DNA from 4 places in the Nanhaiella sioensis genome. Region 4 is predicted to be linked to each of the others. Evidence: predicted binding sites of a transcription regulator. Region 4 holds the regulator's gene; each other region holds the start of a gene.
What was found. Region 4 encodes Rex, which represses fermentation and respiration genes when NADH is low (regulators of the CRP and FNR family bind a similar motif). Its sites were predicted from a motif close to TTGTGAAATATTTCACAA; they were not measured.
Positions count from the first base shown of each region.

Region 1 (4,204 bases), 1.5 Mb from region 4:
AGCTGTATTGAAAGATGGAACCAGCTATCTGAAATCCATTTTAAAAAATAAACCATTCAGCTTGATTCAATTAAAAATTTACAGTATATTAATAATAAACACGATTCTTGTGATTTATTTCACATATATATATTAAGACCATTGTCTTATGAAGGCTCTTATCAAAACATTTTTCTACTATTGATAAAACATCTAGATCAAATTAGTGTTATGTTTGTACAATGTCAAACATATCCTTGCACGAAATTGTTACCACCTTATAAACAATGGAAATATAGTTTTTAACTGAACAAAAATGCACCGTACAATATAGCCGTATTGTACGGTGAAAATTAGTTTGTTAATCATCGTTCTGTAAGTGCTTAATTTTTTGGTGGTTGTTGATTTGGAAAATAATCATTTATGACATGGTCTTTCTTTTTAAAGACATCTGGTTCATCATAAACAGCTTTTTTCACTTTTGCTATTTCTTCTTTTAGTTCGTCAATATTTACATCAAGTTTCACTAACTCTTCAGTTGCAATAATAATAGCTTCATTTAATGCTTCAGTAGATTTTTTCATACTATCCATTGCACCTTGAGGGTCATGGAATCCAGCAGAATTTTCTGCAGCTACAATATCAAATAACCACTGTCCTTTACGAACAAGTTGTTGTGCTTCTTCAATTTTAGACTCAGGAGCACCAGTAGTTATCATCTTATTAATATAGTAATGTGCATCAATGGATATTTCTTCGGCTTTGTGTAAGTTTTCCATATGAGCATCTTGAATGCCTTCAACCCGATCTATAAGCTCTTGCTCAGTCTTGTCTGCATGACATGTACGACATGATTGCTCAACCGTTTTTAAAGGTGAAGTCCATTGGTGACTAGTAATCTTTTTCTTACCATCTGAACGTTCGTATGGCATATGGCAATCCGAACAGGAAACTTCAGCAATTCCATGAGGGCCTTCAGACCAAATTTCGAATTCTGGATGCTGAGCTTTTAGCATTGGTGCACCTGAAACAGTATGAATCCAGTCTTGTGCAAACCCAGAATCTTTTGCTATCGTATCGTAGTATTCATACATTTCTTCTGGCTTTAATCCATTTGTCCATGGGAATGTTACTGCCTTCTTTTCTGGTTCAAAATAGTACTCTACGTGACATTGTGCACATACATACGTACGCATTTCATTTTTTGTAGGGTTTGAAATGTCTACTCCCCTTGCTTCCATAGCTGTTGCAAACATTGGACGAGTGACACGTAATTCCATCGTTTCGGGATCATGACAATCTGAACAACCGATAGGAGAATGTCCTAATTCTTCAGCACGAGGTACAATCTCGTTTCGAAAGTTTGCCGACCAGTATCCGTCTCCAAACTCGTCTTCCTCTAACAAAATAGGAACTGCAGTACTTTTACAAGTTAAACAAGAACCAATTGACTTATCCGTAATTCTAGCAATATTTACATTATCTTCAATGGCGTAAATGTGTCCACGATCTTCATTATATTCCTTTGCAAATCCGTAACCATTAAAAATTATTGGTAAATAAGGCTCTTTAGTATGATCAAATTTTGACGTTGGTACTGATCCACCGTATTTCGTATCAGACATTTCTTCATTACGCTTATAGCTTTCATACTGTAACGGAAAAATATCAGCAAATGCTTCATTATTTATTTCGTCAGCTGATAGTCCCGTATTGTATAACTTTTTAGCAGTTATACTTTCTTTCGCTTCATCTGAACCACAGGCAGCAATAATAGAGATTAAAAAAATTACTAAAGCAGTGGGAACTATAATTCTTTTGATGTTTCTATGCATTTTCCTCACCCTTTCTCAAAAGATTCGTTTCGATTATTAATGTCATAATCCGCAGGTTTAAACCATTCATCTGTCTTAAAGTTGCCATTACCATGAGGGATTTGCCTATGACAATCCGTGCAATTTTCTTTTGCATCATGTGATAAATTATTTAGTGTTCCTTCGTGACAGCTTTTACAGTTTTCTTGAATAACGTCAATGGTGGCTGTTTTCGCATGAATAACATCAGGAATCTTATCTGCCCCAAATGTATTCATGTAAATATCATGCGTTCCAGCTTTCGCTTTAAATAGTATTTTCCTTCCAAGGCTATCAGTTGGAGCATGACACTTATTACAGGCGATATTTGCATGTGTAGAGTCTGCAAAGCTACTATAGGCTGAATCCATAGGGTGACAAGTCGAACAAAATTCTGCACTATCTGTATAATGCATTGTCTCAGCACTTGCTACTGCTACAACAACTCCTAAAAATAGCCCAATTAAAATAACGACTTTTTTATCCAGCGCTTTAAGCTTTTTCACCATACCTTCCCCCTCCTCTTCTGTCATTTTTATATCTTCTTCATACAAATTAAAAGGCTAATTAGTATGTCAGCCACTTAATAAATTGACACATGTGAAAAAATGAGCAATTTGATAAATATTGATTTACCGCTTTGTGATGATAGAAAAGTATAACCATATTTCATTCACGAATAATAACAATTGTGAAAAAAAGCCTATCTATAGGTTTATTGTACCTTTCCAACTAAACATTACCATATTTTATTGAATGTTTGATAAGCCATAATTGACAAACTATTGTCTATAAAAAGGCCAAATTGTGTACATTTGGAAAAATAATTGATTCAAGTATATTTAACAAAAACGGAACAAACTGTTTCCTCTCAACAAGCATTGGAACGTTTTTGAAGAAAAAATATTTTGTTTTCTCTCAGTCAGTTATAACGCCTTGACAGGCTAGGTGAGAGAGCTAGTAAATAAAAAAAGTAGGCTTTACTAATAAAAAGTAAAACCTACCTGAATGAAAATATATGTTCGTTTTTACCTAATGGCTGTTTTCAATGTAAGATGCTACGAAAGCTCGGTTTATACGTGCTTATCTATTAGAACGAAAAGCAACAACCAATGCTAAAACAGCCTAATGTAAAGAGTCATCCTACTTAGCTGTAATGATGAAAAGATAATACACTTATAATTTGTAATGATCGTTCTTTGTTTAGTAACTACGTAAAATTTTCCTTATCAATTAACTTAACGATCAACAAATTTTTCATTATCATTTTTATCACCCTCCTGTAATTATTTGAAATGATTATTATATGATTGGGTAAGCTCTAAACGACTTTTCTCTTTCTTCATCAATCATTTTTTTTACTTGCTCTTCTCGATAAGCTTTTTCAATTGAATACGTTCGTTTATTAATTGTAATTGTGATAGACAAAATATTGAATTTCATATGGCTTCACCTCCTTTAAGTTCATTGCATACACTATGTTCAATTTGACGATAAAAAACCACAGGTAAATTTTCTATACCTGTGGTTAAAATAATCAAAATTATTTTATAAATAAGCATTAAAAGGAAAGATGCTATTTATATAAAAAGCCACAGGTATACTATTCAACCTGTGGCGTGTATGCTTAGTTAGTTATTGAAACACCCGCATTCCGACATCGGTCGAGTAGTAAGAAATACTATTTAATTTAATAAGTTTAAATAATTTGCCTAACATTAAATTCGACCTCCTTATCAGAATTTGTTTATTTCATAGGAAAGTATAACCAATTTATGATATTTTGTAAAGGGCTTTTTTGTAAAAAATAAAATAATTTTCTTATTCTAGATCACTTACTATTTTTTTATACTTAATTACCATGTTAAATAAAAGATACGCTACAAATAAAAAAATATATGTCATTGCCATTAATAAGTTGACATTAGTCGCTTCCTGAACATGTTGATTAATAACAACACCTAAATATAAAAAGACACTAATTGCAATTAAAACAAATGCAATTCTTGTAAAGTCGACAATTTTAAATTTCAAATCACGTAATTGCTTCTCATCCATTTTAAGTTTGTCACCTACTTTTCTAAGTATCTATAAATCTACTTTAACATATCTTAGTAGGTCAAAATGAATGTAACTTTAACCAATTATAGGGTAGGAACCAATCACAAAAATAAATTAACGTCACTATGGCTGTTGTGAATGGGCTCATAATCTATAGAGAATAGGTGTCTAACTGGAACAAAAAAAAGGCGAAAATACTTTCGCCTTTTTTTATTTATCCTTTAAGTGCATTAGCTAAGTCTGCGATTAAATCTTCCACATCTTCAAGTCCTACTGAAATGCGGACAAGACCATCTGTTATACCTAGCTCT
Region 1 covers NZ_JBKAEG010000001.1:3,341,571-3,345,774, reverse strand. The annotation lists gene V1503_RS15445 (ammonia-forming cytochrome c nitrite reductase subunit c552) at 363-1,814, opposite strand; gene V1503_RS15440 (cytochrome c3 family protein) at 1,820-2,341, opposite strand; gene V1503_RS15435 (YrzI family small protein) at 3,135-3,275, opposite strand; gene V1503_RS15430 (YrhC family protein) at 3,654-3,890, opposite strand; gene V1503_RS15425 (bifunctional cystathionine gamma-lyase/homocysteine desulfhydrase) at 4,108-4,204, opposite strand, start outside.
Region 1: V1503_RS15440 (cytochrome c3 family protein) is a predicted target of Rex. The motif match lies at 2,431-2,448, and genes of this name have one in related genera.

Region 2 (4,204 bases), 1.0 Mb from region 4:
AGCTGATTCAAAATGCTGTGCATTTTTTTTCGTTTTGTTAGGTTTAAGTTTTTTTATTCCAGTACGGATCTTATTCATTTGTAATAATTCACCTATTACTCCTGTTGAAGCTACTGCAATGAGGTGTTCTTGCATCGAAAATTGTGTAGCACATAAATGTCTCATTTCATATGCATCCTGCATACCTTGTTCACCGGTGCATGCATTGGCACAGGCGCTGTTTACAACAATAGCTTGAAGCTTGTTTTCAACTGCAATACTTTGTTGCGTAACTTTTAATGGAGGTGCTTGAAAATGACTTTGTGTATATACTGCAGCACATGTGGCTGGTACTTCACTGAGAACAATACCTAGATCATTTTTGGTGTATCTTAAACCTGCATGAATCCCATCCGTTTGAAACCCTTCAGGAGATGTGATCGTTCCTTCTGGCAATACATTAACAGTACCTACTTTTGTTTTCATATTAATCAAACTTATTCCTCCATTATTTTTTTCGTAAGAGAAAGAAAAATATATATGACATCTATGGATAAACAGGTAGTAAATCTAAGCCCGTATGTTCATCCATACCTAGTAAAATATTTAAGTTTTGAATAGCCTGACCTGCTGCTCCTTTAACTAGATTATCAATCACTGAAACAATTGTAATTCTTCCTGTTCTTTCATCATTCATCAATGCAATATCACAATAGTTTGACCCATAAACTTCCTTCGTTGATGGAAATACATCCTTTACTCGTACAAAATAATGCTCATCATATGCACACCTATAAATATCATACAGCTCCTCCGTTTTGAGCTGTTTTTTAGGCTCAACATACATTGTCGCCATAATACCTCGAGTCATTGGAACAAGATGGGTGCTCAATGTAATTGGTTGAATGCTACCATTCCAATTAAGGAGCATTTGCTCTATTTCTGGAATATGCTGATGTTGATTTACTTTATAGATTTTTAGATTCTCATTTGTTTCAGCAAAATGAACAGCGGTAGCTAAACTTCTCCCTGCACCCGAAACACCTGATTTTGCATCAATAATGATCGATTCTTCCTTAATTAAATCCATCTGAACTAAAGGTGCTAAACCTAGTAGTACCGCCGTAGGGTAACAACCGGGATTTGCAATAATCTTAGCTTCACTAATTTTATTGCTATTCCACTCGGATAATCCATATACAGCTTCCTTGACAATTTGAGATGGAGCTGGAGTCTTGTTATACCATCTTTCATAAGTTTTATTATCTTGTAGCCGCAAATCACCTGATAAATCAATGATATGTGTATCATATTCACTGAATTGTGATGTCAATTCACTAGATACACCAGCTGGTGTTGCCATAAATACCACATCTACCTCACTACCAATTTTGTCAATATCAATACTTTCTAACTGAAATTTCAAACTTCCAGATAAATGTCCATACATCTGCCCTAATGGTAATCCATCATTAGAAGATGAATGAACAGAATGAACATTAACGACTGGATGTTGCTGCAATAAACGTAATAGTTCTACTCCTCCATAACCTGTTGCACCGATTACAGCAGCTCTCATCTGCGATCCCCCTCTATTTCTTAGGCAGCATTGATTCACTCAATTCAAAGCTACACCTCTGTCTTTGTCATGTTTTTTTGAACATCACGTAAAATTAGTTTTCATTATAATACTGAATAAATATAAAATCAATTGTATTTTTATAAATAAATTATAAAAACCATAAACTATTATATAAATACTATTAATTACGCTGTAAAAATAGAACAAACATTAAATCTACCTATTTTGTAGCTTAGTTGAATATTGACCTTATGAAATAAAAAGAGCTAACCTTTAATAGGTTAGCTCTCATTATAAATACGATATACATTTCAATGCTATTTTAGACTAACACTACAACGACTAAGAAAAAATAAACAGCATTTATAATTTCCCAGATACCTACTTTCAAAACAGAAACATTTTTTCCATAAAAGTAAAAAGCACGGACTACACTCGGTATATACGCAATAATAAACCAAGGGTAGCCACTTACAAATAATATAACTATGATTCCTAGATGGTATCCCCAAGAAAGCCAACGGTATGCATTATTTTTCTTCTCTCTTATCATTGTTTTCACATAAAATGTACTTCCTATAAAGAAGAACATTGATAGTAACAAAATACCAATAGCAACAAAATCTATCGTACCAGTCCCCCCATAATAACTAGCTACTCCACCGATGCTAAATGATGTAATTGCACTCATGTCATTTAGTAGAGCACGTTCTTGGTTTTTCTTTGCAAAATACACATTTACCACGAAAAAAGGCAACATGACGATGCCAAAATAAATAAGGTTATAATTAATAATTAATGCTACAACTAAACAAATTAGAGCTGGAAACATATAAATAAATGTCCATTTGAGATAAAATTCTTGTCGCTTTCCTTTCAAAAACATGAGCAAAGGATATGTACCTAAATAAAGTAACAGCCAGCCACCAAATAAGGGGATATGTATCATAGAAGGCTGACCAGCAAATATTCCTACCAAAAATGGGATGAGTAACATAGCCCATGCACCGTGTTGTTTCGGAATCAAAGGTTTCATACTCGTTCACCTCACCTAAACTTTCTTAGATGTTATTATAATGAAACAACATAAAACAATAAGTGAGATAAATCACAAAGTTACAGTCCCTTCCAAGGCATCTTTGACTTTTTATTAACAATTTACAAAAATGTTGTGTATAGCCTAATTGTAAGCTCTTAAAAGGCTAGAATAACTTCTGGTCCTAGCCTTTCAATAGAGTGGTTATGATAAGGATTGTTGTTTTCTCACGCTGAAAATAAGCGCAACTAAAGTTTCGTGACACCTTTCCTTCTATTAAGGCTGAAAATAGCAATAAGGTTAAAGTCATGGGTAACCTTCCGATATTTAAACTTTATTAGATGAGAGTGATGTCCATACAGCATGTTTTCCTTTGGCTGTTTTCACATTTTCGTTATAAGATTTAAGCACGTATACATTTAGCGTACGTGATAACTTTTTAATTATTGTGCACCTATACAACTCATCATACCGTCCATTTTTAGTAATGCTGTTTTTGCATTGATTGTTGATTTTCTTATTAAAAAATAGTCAACTAGCGCTTTTCTGCTGTACATAGTTGACTAACATATAAACCACTTATATAGTACTTGGTAATAATTTGATAACAATAGCAACAAAGTTTACGAAAAGAGCCTTTAAGCTAAACGAGCGTTTCAGACAACCTACCTTTAGCTAAATGATACTCATTTTGCATTTCCTCAATAATTTCAGCAACTGTTTGAGCTCTACTTATCTGACCAACTCCTTGCCCTGCTGAAAAAATATCCTTCCATGCTTTCGCATTTGTTTGGTTCATAAATGAAAAGTCAACAGTTTGTTTTTTTTCAAGTTCATTTATATCAATACCAGCATTTAAAATACTTTCCTTTAGGTAATTAGCGTATACACCACTAATGGCATCAGTATAAATAAGATCATCTACAGAAGCATCTATTAACATATCTCTATAATCTTCACTTGCAAAGCTCTCCTTTGCACTTATAAATCTCGTTCCAATGTAAGCCATGTCCATACCTAAAGCTTCAACTGCAAGAATATCACGTCCCGTCGTGATGCAACCTGCCAAGACTGTAATGCCATCCCAAAATTTTCTTACTTCTCCTGCAAAAGCAAAGCTATTAATTGTTCCAGCATGCCCTCCTGCACCTGAACATACTAGAATTAAGCCGTCAACTCCCGTTTTCGCAGCTTTGCGAGCATGAGGAATGTTACTTACATCAGCAAAGACAAGACCACCATATTGATGAACAATTTCAACAACAGCTGACGGGTTTCCAAGTGATGTAATAACAATTGGGGGCTGATATTTAGTTATTAACCGTAAGTCTTCCTCATATCGCGGATTTGTTTGATGAACGATAAAATTGACAGCCCATGGTGCAACTTTCAGTTGAGGATCTTCTTTTTTTGCAATAGCTAGCTCTGTAGAAATTTCAGCCATCCAATCTTCTAATATATCTACTGTTCTAGCATTCAATGTTGGAAACGAACCTATGACACCTAACTTACAACTTTCAATAACTAACTTTGGACTTGATATGAGAAACATTGGTGCTGAAATGACTGGTAAAGTTATATTTGTAGTCATATGTTTCGGCAGTTTT
Region 2 covers NZ_JBKAEG010000001.1:786,524-790,727, forward strand. The annotation lists gene argJ (bifunctional ornithine acetyltransferase/N-acetylglutamate synthase) at 1-465, opposite strand, end outside; gene argC (N-acetyl-gamma-glutamyl-phosphate reductase) at 527-1,558, opposite strand; gene V1503_RS03710 (YwiC-like family protein) at 1,884-2,597, opposite strand; gene V1503_RS03715 (NAD(P)H-dependent flavin oxidoreductase) at 3,241-4,204, opposite strand, start outside.
Region 2: V1503_RS03710 (YwiC-like family protein) is a predicted target of Rex. The motif match lies at 2,658-2,675, and genes of this name have one in related genera.

Region 3 (4,204 bases), 1.5 Mb from region 4:
TCCAGTTCCTGAAGTTGTTGGTATTGCAACAAATTTAGCTTTGTTTCCTAGTTTAGGATATTTGAACGTACGTTTACGAATGTCTAAAAACTTCTGTTTTAAGCCATGGAACGTTGTTTCTGGGTGTTCGTAAAATAACCACATTCCTTTTGCAGCATCCATCGCTGATCCACCGCCAAGTGCAATGATGACATCAGGTTGGAATTCTTTCATCATTTCTGCACCCTTCATCACAGTTTCAATAGATGGATCTGGCTCAACATTTGAGAAAATTTCACAATGGACGTAATCTTGACGTTTACGTAAATAATAAAGAACTTTATCAACATAGCCAAGCTTCACCATACCTGGGTCCGTTACAATCAAAGCTTTTGAGATTTCAGGCATTTTTGCTAAATATTGAGTAGAATGCTTTTCAAAGTAAACTTTTGGTGGAAGCTTAAACCATTGCATATTGACATTCCTTTTCGCAATTTTTTTGATATTTAATAAGTTCGCTGTTCCAACATTTGAAGATACAGAGTTCTTACCGTAAGATCCACAACCTAATGTTAATGAAGGAATATATGCATTATAAATATCTCCGATTGCCCCTTGTGAAGATGGAGCATTCACAATGACACGACATGCCTTCATACGTTTTCCATAAGCTTCTATGGTTTTTTGGTCTTCAGAATGGATTACAGCAGAGTGACCTAGACCTCCAAACTCTAGCATTTCTTCTGCACGAGTAATCCCTTCCTCTGTATTATTAACTTTATAACAAGCTAGTACTGGACTAAGCTTTTCTCTTGAAAGTGGGTGAGCTTCACCTACACCTTTTAATTCAGCGATTAGAATTTTAGTATCTTTGGGTACTTCTACACCAGCCATTTTTGCGATTTCATAAGCTGGTTTACCAACGATGTTTGGATTAACAGCACATTTGTTTTCATCAATAACAAGTTTTTCTACTTTTTTCTTTTCGTTTTCTGATAAGAAGTGACAAGAATGATATATCATTTCTTTTTTCACTTCATCATAAATTTCTTTATCGATAATAACAGCTTGTTCAGAAGCACAAATCATACCATTATCAAATGTTTTTGATAAAATTAAATCATTTACAGAACGTTTCACCTCAGCAGATTTTTCAATATAACAAGGTACGTTACCAGCACCTACACCTAACGCAGGTTTACCAGTACTATAAGCTGATTTAACCATTCCTGGGCCACCTGTCGCTAAGACGATCGCAACCCCATCATGATTCATTAATTGTTTTGTTGCTTCGATAGATGGCGTTTCTATCCATTGAATACAACCTTCAGGCGCTCCTGCTTTTACTGCTGCGTCACGAAGAATTCTTGCTGCTTCACTACTACATTTTTGTGCAGATGGATGGAAAGCAAAAATAATTGGGTTTCTAGTTTTAATTGCAATAATTGCTTTAAACATCGTTGTTGATGTTGGATTTGTCACTGGTGTTACACCAGCAACAACACCTACTGGCTCTGCAACTTCGATTACACCTTCGTGTTCATTATCATTAATAATGCCGACAGTTTTATCATATTTAACGTTATGATAAATATATTCAGTAGCAAAAATGTTTTTAATAATTTTATCCTCATAAACACCACGTTTTGTTTCATCAACTGCTAGCTTAGCTAAGTGCATATGTTGATCTAATCCTGCTAAAGCCATTTCTTTTACTATGTCATTGATCATTTCTTGATCATAATTGCGAAATTCCTTTAAAGCTTTAGAACCACGATCAACTAAAGAATTAATCATTTTTGAAACATCTTGTTGTTGTTTTAATACTTTTTCTTCAACAGCCATTTGAAACTCCTCCTAATTTCTCGCTTAAAGTTTGTGAATGTTTTCACATGTGAATGTTAAAAAAAAGCAACTTACTTGATACTTTACGTTTTTTACTAAATTTATTAACTAACTATCTTACACGTTTATTATACTATCGATATGTTGCGAATAGTTACATTAAATTTGACGACATTGTGAATAATTTCACATATATTATTAAACTGATATCCTCGACTTTTACTCCTTTTAATCCTTAAAAAAACTAGTAAATGTATAAAAATTATAATAGCCGTCCATTCTATTAATAGAAAATCTACTATATAGTAAATTAAATTTTTCAGAAGATAGGAGTGTTTATGTGAAAGTTCGTCAAGATGCATGGTCTCATGAAGAAGACCTATTACTCGCAGAAACAGTACTTCGCTATATTCGTGAAGGTGGAACTCAGTTATCAGCCTTCGAAGAAGTTGGTGATAAGCTTAACCGAACTTCTGCTGCTTGTGGATTTCGGTGGAACGCGGAAGTAAGAGGAAAGTATGATCAAGCTATCGCCATTGCGAAAAAGCAAAGAAAAGAAAGAAAGAGAGCGTTAGACAGATTAAAGAAGCAAGATGAGCTTCCTAGTACAATTTCACTACCACAGATTACTACAGTTGATGATAACCATCCAGTAGAGAGCTATAATCTAAATAATGAGTTCACGACAGAGTTGTTGACTACGCCAGTGACGACATCAGTTCCACCTATAGAGCCATCAGCTGGATCAAATTCAATATCTCTAGAAGATTGCATTTCTTATTTAAAAGAACTTAAAGTACAAGATCAACATTCAATGAGATTGCAGCAGGAAAATGTACAATTACAACAAGAAAACCAAACTCTTTCAAAGCAAAATAAAGAACTAGTTATAAAGCTTGAAAAAATGTCCGAAAAGCAATCTATGATACAAGAAGACTATCAAGCATTAGTACAAATTATGGATCGAGCACGGAAAATGGTTTTATTTGATGATAATGAAGAAAGACCTTCTCCAGCTTTTAGAATGGATAAAAACGGAAACTTAGAACAATTAGCTAAGTAAAAAACGTGGTCTATCTTTAGACCACGTTTTTGTCATTGTCGGAACGAGAAGAACCAAGTCGATATCAGATAAATGTAGAGTATTTTTAGCCCTGATTTACTCGTTTAATTGGTATATCTGTTAACAATTCAGTAACCACGTGACTTGCCATTATTAGCCCTGCTACTGATGGAACAAAAGCATTGGATGATGGTGGCATTTTAGCTTTTCTAATAGGTGTATTTTCATCAGGTACAATTTTCTTGCGAATATCTTCCCGAATCACAATAGGACTCTCGTCAGAAAATACTACTTTAATCCCCTTACGGATACCCTCTTTTCTTAACTTCGTTCGAATAACTTTTGCAATGGGATCAGTGTGAGTTTTGGAAATATCAGCTATTTTAAAACGTGTAGGGTCCATTTTATTTGCTGCACCCATACTTGAAATAATTGGAATCTTCCTCTGCAAGCATTCCTTCATTAAATGGATTTTATAACAAATCGTATCAGACGCATCTATAACAAAATCTATTCCATAACTAAAAAATTCCTCATACGTCTCCTCTGTATAAAACATTTTCAACGCAATCACTTGACATTCTGGATTAATATCTTTTATACGGTCCTTCATGAGGTCAGCTTTTGGCTTACCGACAGTTGAGAGTAAAGCGTGAATTTGTCGATTTACATTTGTAATATCGACATCATCCTTATCAACTAATACAAGCCTTCCTACACCAGATCGAGCTAGTGCTTCAGCTGCAAATGAACCTACACCACCAATTCCAAGTACTGCCACTGTGCTATTTTTTAAAATGTTTAATCCTTCTATCCCAATCGCTAATTCATTTCTAGAAAATTGATGTAACATATTCTCAACTCCGTTTGTCACAAACTTATTCAATGTTTTCCGATAAAAATAATATCATAAATTATAAGAAATACAAGATTTGAAGATCATTTTTTCGACAAAATACAAAATGTAACAGTCTTGGAAAAAAGTTTTTTTGTAACGTTGCCGTCGTTATCTAGAACAAAAGCTGCTACGAACTTTAACTGGGGGCACGTTTATTTCTTAGCAAAACAGCCCATTGTAAGATCATCAAGCTACGTCTGTTACAAATGTATGGCATTTATGTACTCTAAATAGCTACAAAAACCCTATACATCATGTATAGGGTATACCTTTTTTATTTTATTATAACGGAACGGAAGTCCCAATTGTGCCGTCGATGCCTTCGTTTTGATCCCGCACTCCGCAGGTGGGTGCCCTGTTCCAAATGTTAGTACGTCCTTATAATCCAGAAGGCATGTACGCCGTTTGAAAACTCAAGC
Region 3 covers NZ_JBKAEG010000001.1:3,306,837-3,311,040, reverse strand. The annotation lists gene adhE (bifunctional acetaldehyde-CoA/alcohol dehydrogenase) at 1-1,824, opposite strand, end outside; gene V1503_RS15285 (RsfA family transcriptional regulator) at 2,165-2,887, shown strand; gene V1503_RS15280 (tRNA threonylcarbamoyladenosine dehydratase) at 2,973-3,740, opposite strand; RNA gene ssrS (6S RNA) at 4,080-4,204, opposite strand, start outside.
Region 3: adhE (bifunctional acetaldehyde-CoA/alcohol dehydrogenase) is a predicted target of Rex. The motif match lies at 1,999-2,016, and genes of this name have one in related genera.

Region 4 (4,204 bases):
ATAATCACTATAATTACCAATGAATTTTGCTGAATTAGTTCGAGAAATTTCGTATACTTGTGTAACGACTTTATCAAGGAAATAACGGTCATGAGATACGATGAGAATAGCTCCTGGATAGCCGAGTAAATATTGCTCTAACCAAGTGAGTGTATCAATGTCAAGGTGGTTAGTCGGCTCATCTAGTATTAATAAATTAGGCTTTGATAATAATAGCTTCCCTAAAGCAAGCCTCGTTTTTTGACCACCACTTAATGATGATATAGGTGTCGAATAATTGAAGCTTGAAAACTGGAGTCCATGTAGAACAGCTCGTACATCAGCTTCATATTGATAGCCACCTTGTTCTTTATATTGAATTTGTAAATGATCATACTCTTTTAATAGTTTGTCGTAATCTGCCTTGTTTGACATTAGGCTTTGATTGGACATTTTCTCTTCCAGTTCACGTAAGTCTATCTCCATTTTTTTTAACGGTTCAAACACGGTTAACATTTCTTCCCAAATAGATAAGTCTGAATCTAAGCCACTATGTTGTGCTAAATATCCAATAGAAATGTCTTTCGGTTTCATGACGCTTCCGCTATCATGAGACATATAACCTGCTATTATTTTCAATAAAGTTGATTTTCCAGCGCCGTTACGGCCAACGACAGCAATCCTATCTTTCAATTGTACTTCTAGCTTTATATTCGATAAAATAAGGTCAGATCCAAAATATTTTGTGAGCTGATTCACTTGTAACACTATCATGTTAGTTCACCTCTGTTATAATAGTTTTAGTGTATCTTAAAATGTATGAAATGAGCAATATTCTTTCACTGGATTCCAATGTTTACTTATCAAAGGCTTGTGAAATGCATATTTTTAATAATAGTTTAGCTTATTTTGTATGCGCTTTCTTACGGAAGTCATATTAAACTTAGGTTGTAGACGTTATAGGCTCTTTTCGTAAACTTTGTTGCTATTGTGAATAATTTAGGACAGCATAAAATGAACTTATGCAATTGACCTCATTTATAATGAGAAAAGGTGCCTACAACCGCTAAGTTTATACGTATTTATTTCTTAGAACGAAAATCAACAATTAATGCGAAAACAGCAGCCATGTATTGAGACACAAATACGAATTATTATATCGTTTGTTGCAGCTTCTCATCATTAAAACTATGACAATGGGCTAAATTATTCGTTACAATTCACCATTTATGAAAAAAGCCATGTACTCAAAAGGTGATAGAAATGGCCTTGGATGTACATATAGTTTTCACGCCTTGTTAAAGTAACGACAGGATTGTAAAAATAGTGTAGTATAGTCATATTGAGAGGTGAAAAGCAAGTGTCTTCATTTACACATTTTAATGATCAAGGTAGAGCAAAGATGGTTGATATTTCTGAAAAGGGCGAAACATTTAGAACTGCTATAGCGAGATCAAGTATCTCAGTTAATCAAGAAATTTATGAACAGATTATTCATTCAAAAATAAAAAAAGGGGATGTGTTAGCTGTAGCTCAAGTGGCTGGTATTATGGCTGCAAAAAAAACAGCAGATATTATCCCAATGTGTCACCCAATTAGTTTAAAGGGTGTCGATATCACGTTTACATGGGAAGAAAAAAAGCAATTATACAAGCTTATTATTATCGTAGAAGTTAAAACTAAAGGTAGTACAGGTGTTGAAATGGAAGCTCTAACTGCTGCTAGTACGTGTGCCCTAACTGTTTATGATATGTGTAAAGCAGTTGATAAAGGTATGGTTATTGGTCCAACTTATTTATTAGAGAAGACTGGTGGAAAGAACGGAGACTTTATTAGAGAGCAGTGAATGAATAGCTGTTTGAATGTGGGGGAATAGAAGTGAATAACGAACAAACAAAAATTCCACAAGCTACTGCAAAGCGTTTACCATTGTATTATCGTTTCATCAAAAATCTTCATGCTGCAGGTAAGCAGCGCGTATCATCTGCTGAATTAAGCGAGGCTGTAAAAGTAGATTCTGCAACAATACGTAGAGATTTTTCGTATTTTGGTGCTTTAGGTAAAAAAGGATATGGTTATAATGTTAATTACTTATTAACGTTTTTTCGACAAACACTTGATCAAGATGAACTAACAAAAGTGGTGTTAATCGGGGTTGGGAATTTAGGTACTGCATTTTTAAATTACAACTTTATTAAAAATAATAATATGAAAATTGAACTTGCATTTGATGTTGATGAGCAAAAAATTGGCACTACAGTTGGAGATGTTCCTATTTATCATATGGATGACTTAGAAAAATATATTACCAAGGATGTAAGTGTCGCCATCTTAACTGTACCTGCACCAGTTGCGCAAGGGATGACTGACCGTTTAGTAGAAACAGGTATTAAGGGTATTTTGAATTTTACGCCAGCTCGAATTAATGTACCTGACCATATTAGGATTCATCACATTGATTTAGCAGTTGAATTACAATCTTTAGTTTATTTCCTTAAAAACTACCCAACTGAATAGTAGCTATATTGGCATTATGGTCGTTTACATGATCACCGAGTTATAAAAACAATATATGCTTTATAATGATAGATCAGGAAAATTATTTGTAATTTATGATGGAGGTGAGACCAATTAACATAGGAATTGGAAGTCTTATATTAATTTTAGTGATCGCACTCGTTATCTTTGGTCCAAATAAGCTTCCTCAATTAGGAAAAGCTGCTGGAGAAACACTTAGAGAATTTAAGAGAGCGGCACAAGACATTGCAAATGAAAATAATAAAAAGAAGTAACATTAGGATGAGAAAGTATGAATGATAGTAAAGAAATGTCTGTATACGATCATATAGGAGAGCTAAGGAAGCGTCTAATTATCGCAGCCGTTTTCTTTGTTGTGGCTACAATTGGAAGCTTTTTTTTGGCTGAGCCAATCATTGTCTATTTACAACAGGCTGATGAAGCAAAAGAGCTGACGATGAATGCATTTTCCTTAACTGATCCAATAAAAATTTATATGCAATTTGCTTTTATTATAGCTTTTGTAATTACTGCACCAGTTATTTTATACCAGCTTTGGGCGTTTATTAGCCCAGGCCTATATGAAAAAGAGCGGAAAATCACTTTAAGTTATATACCAATATCAGTGTTACTATTTTTAGGTGGGGTTTCGTTTTCCTATTTTATTCTATTTCCATTTGTTATTGAGTTTATGACGAGGATATCTGAACGCCTAACGGTTAATCAAGTTATTGGGATAAATGAATATTTCCAATTTCTATTCAAAATCACTATTCCATTTGGAATATTGTTTCAGCTTCCTGTCGTTGTGATGTTTTTAACTAGACTTGGCATAGTCTCGCCTATGTTTTTAGCGAAAATAAGAAAGTACGCATATTTTGTTTTACTAGTTATAGCAGCATTTATTACGCCACCAGAGCTCATTTCACATCTGATGGTGACGATACCTTTATTTATTCTATATGAAATAAGTATCTTTATCTCAAAAATAACCTTTCGCAAAGTGGAAAAACTAGAACAGGAACTCATGGCTGAAAATGAGTAACAACCATACCATAAATCATAATAAAGGTAATCAAAGTGAGTTTTTACAAATTGTAGAGGCTCACTTTTTTTATATAGTAAATCTAGCAGGTGTTATGTGAATTTATTAAATATAAAGGTCGTATGATTAACTAATATTTAAGCATTGAATAAATGAAGAAAGTAATGATGTTAATGAGCAATAAAACAACAAAATTGTATGAGGTTGATTTATATAAACCTATTCAAGAGCATTTTACAGAACAGGGCTATGAAGTATATGGAGAAGTCAATCATTGTGATATAGCAGCTATAAAAGACGATGAGCTAGTTATCGTGGAGCTTAAGCTTAATATAAGTATAAAGCTGTTAATACAAGCTACTAAAAGGCAGCGTTTATCCGATCAGGTGTTCATTGCTATCCCGAGACCTACATATTCTTTGCGTTCTAAAAAATGGCAGGATATTTGTTATTTGGTCAGAAGGTTAGAATTAGGCCTTATGATTGTAACTTTCAAAAATGGTATTGCACAGGTAGATATTATTATAGCTCCAGCTGACTTTGATCGGAAAAAAAGTATGCAAAGAAGCAAGAAAAAAAGAGATTTACTTTTAACTGAAATGCAAGGAAGGCATCGTAACCATAATGTTGGTGGGAGCAAGAATCAAAAAATTATGACGGCGT
Region 4 covers NZ_JBKAEG010000001.1:1,810,471-1,814,674, reverse strand. The annotation lists gene V1503_RS08335 (ABC-F family ATP-binding cassette domain-containing protein) at 1-753, opposite strand, end outside; gene moaC (cyclic pyranopterin monophosphate synthase MoaC) at 1,340-1,825, shown strand; gene V1503_RS08325 (redox-sensing transcriptional repressor Rex) at 1,858-2,496, shown strand; gene V1503_RS08320 (twin-arginine translocase TatA/TatE family subunit) at 2,592-2,771, shown strand; gene tatC (twin-arginine translocase subunit TatC) at 2,789-3,541, shown strand; gene V1503_RS08310 (DUF2161 domain-containing phosphodiesterase) at 3,715-4,204, shown strand, end outside.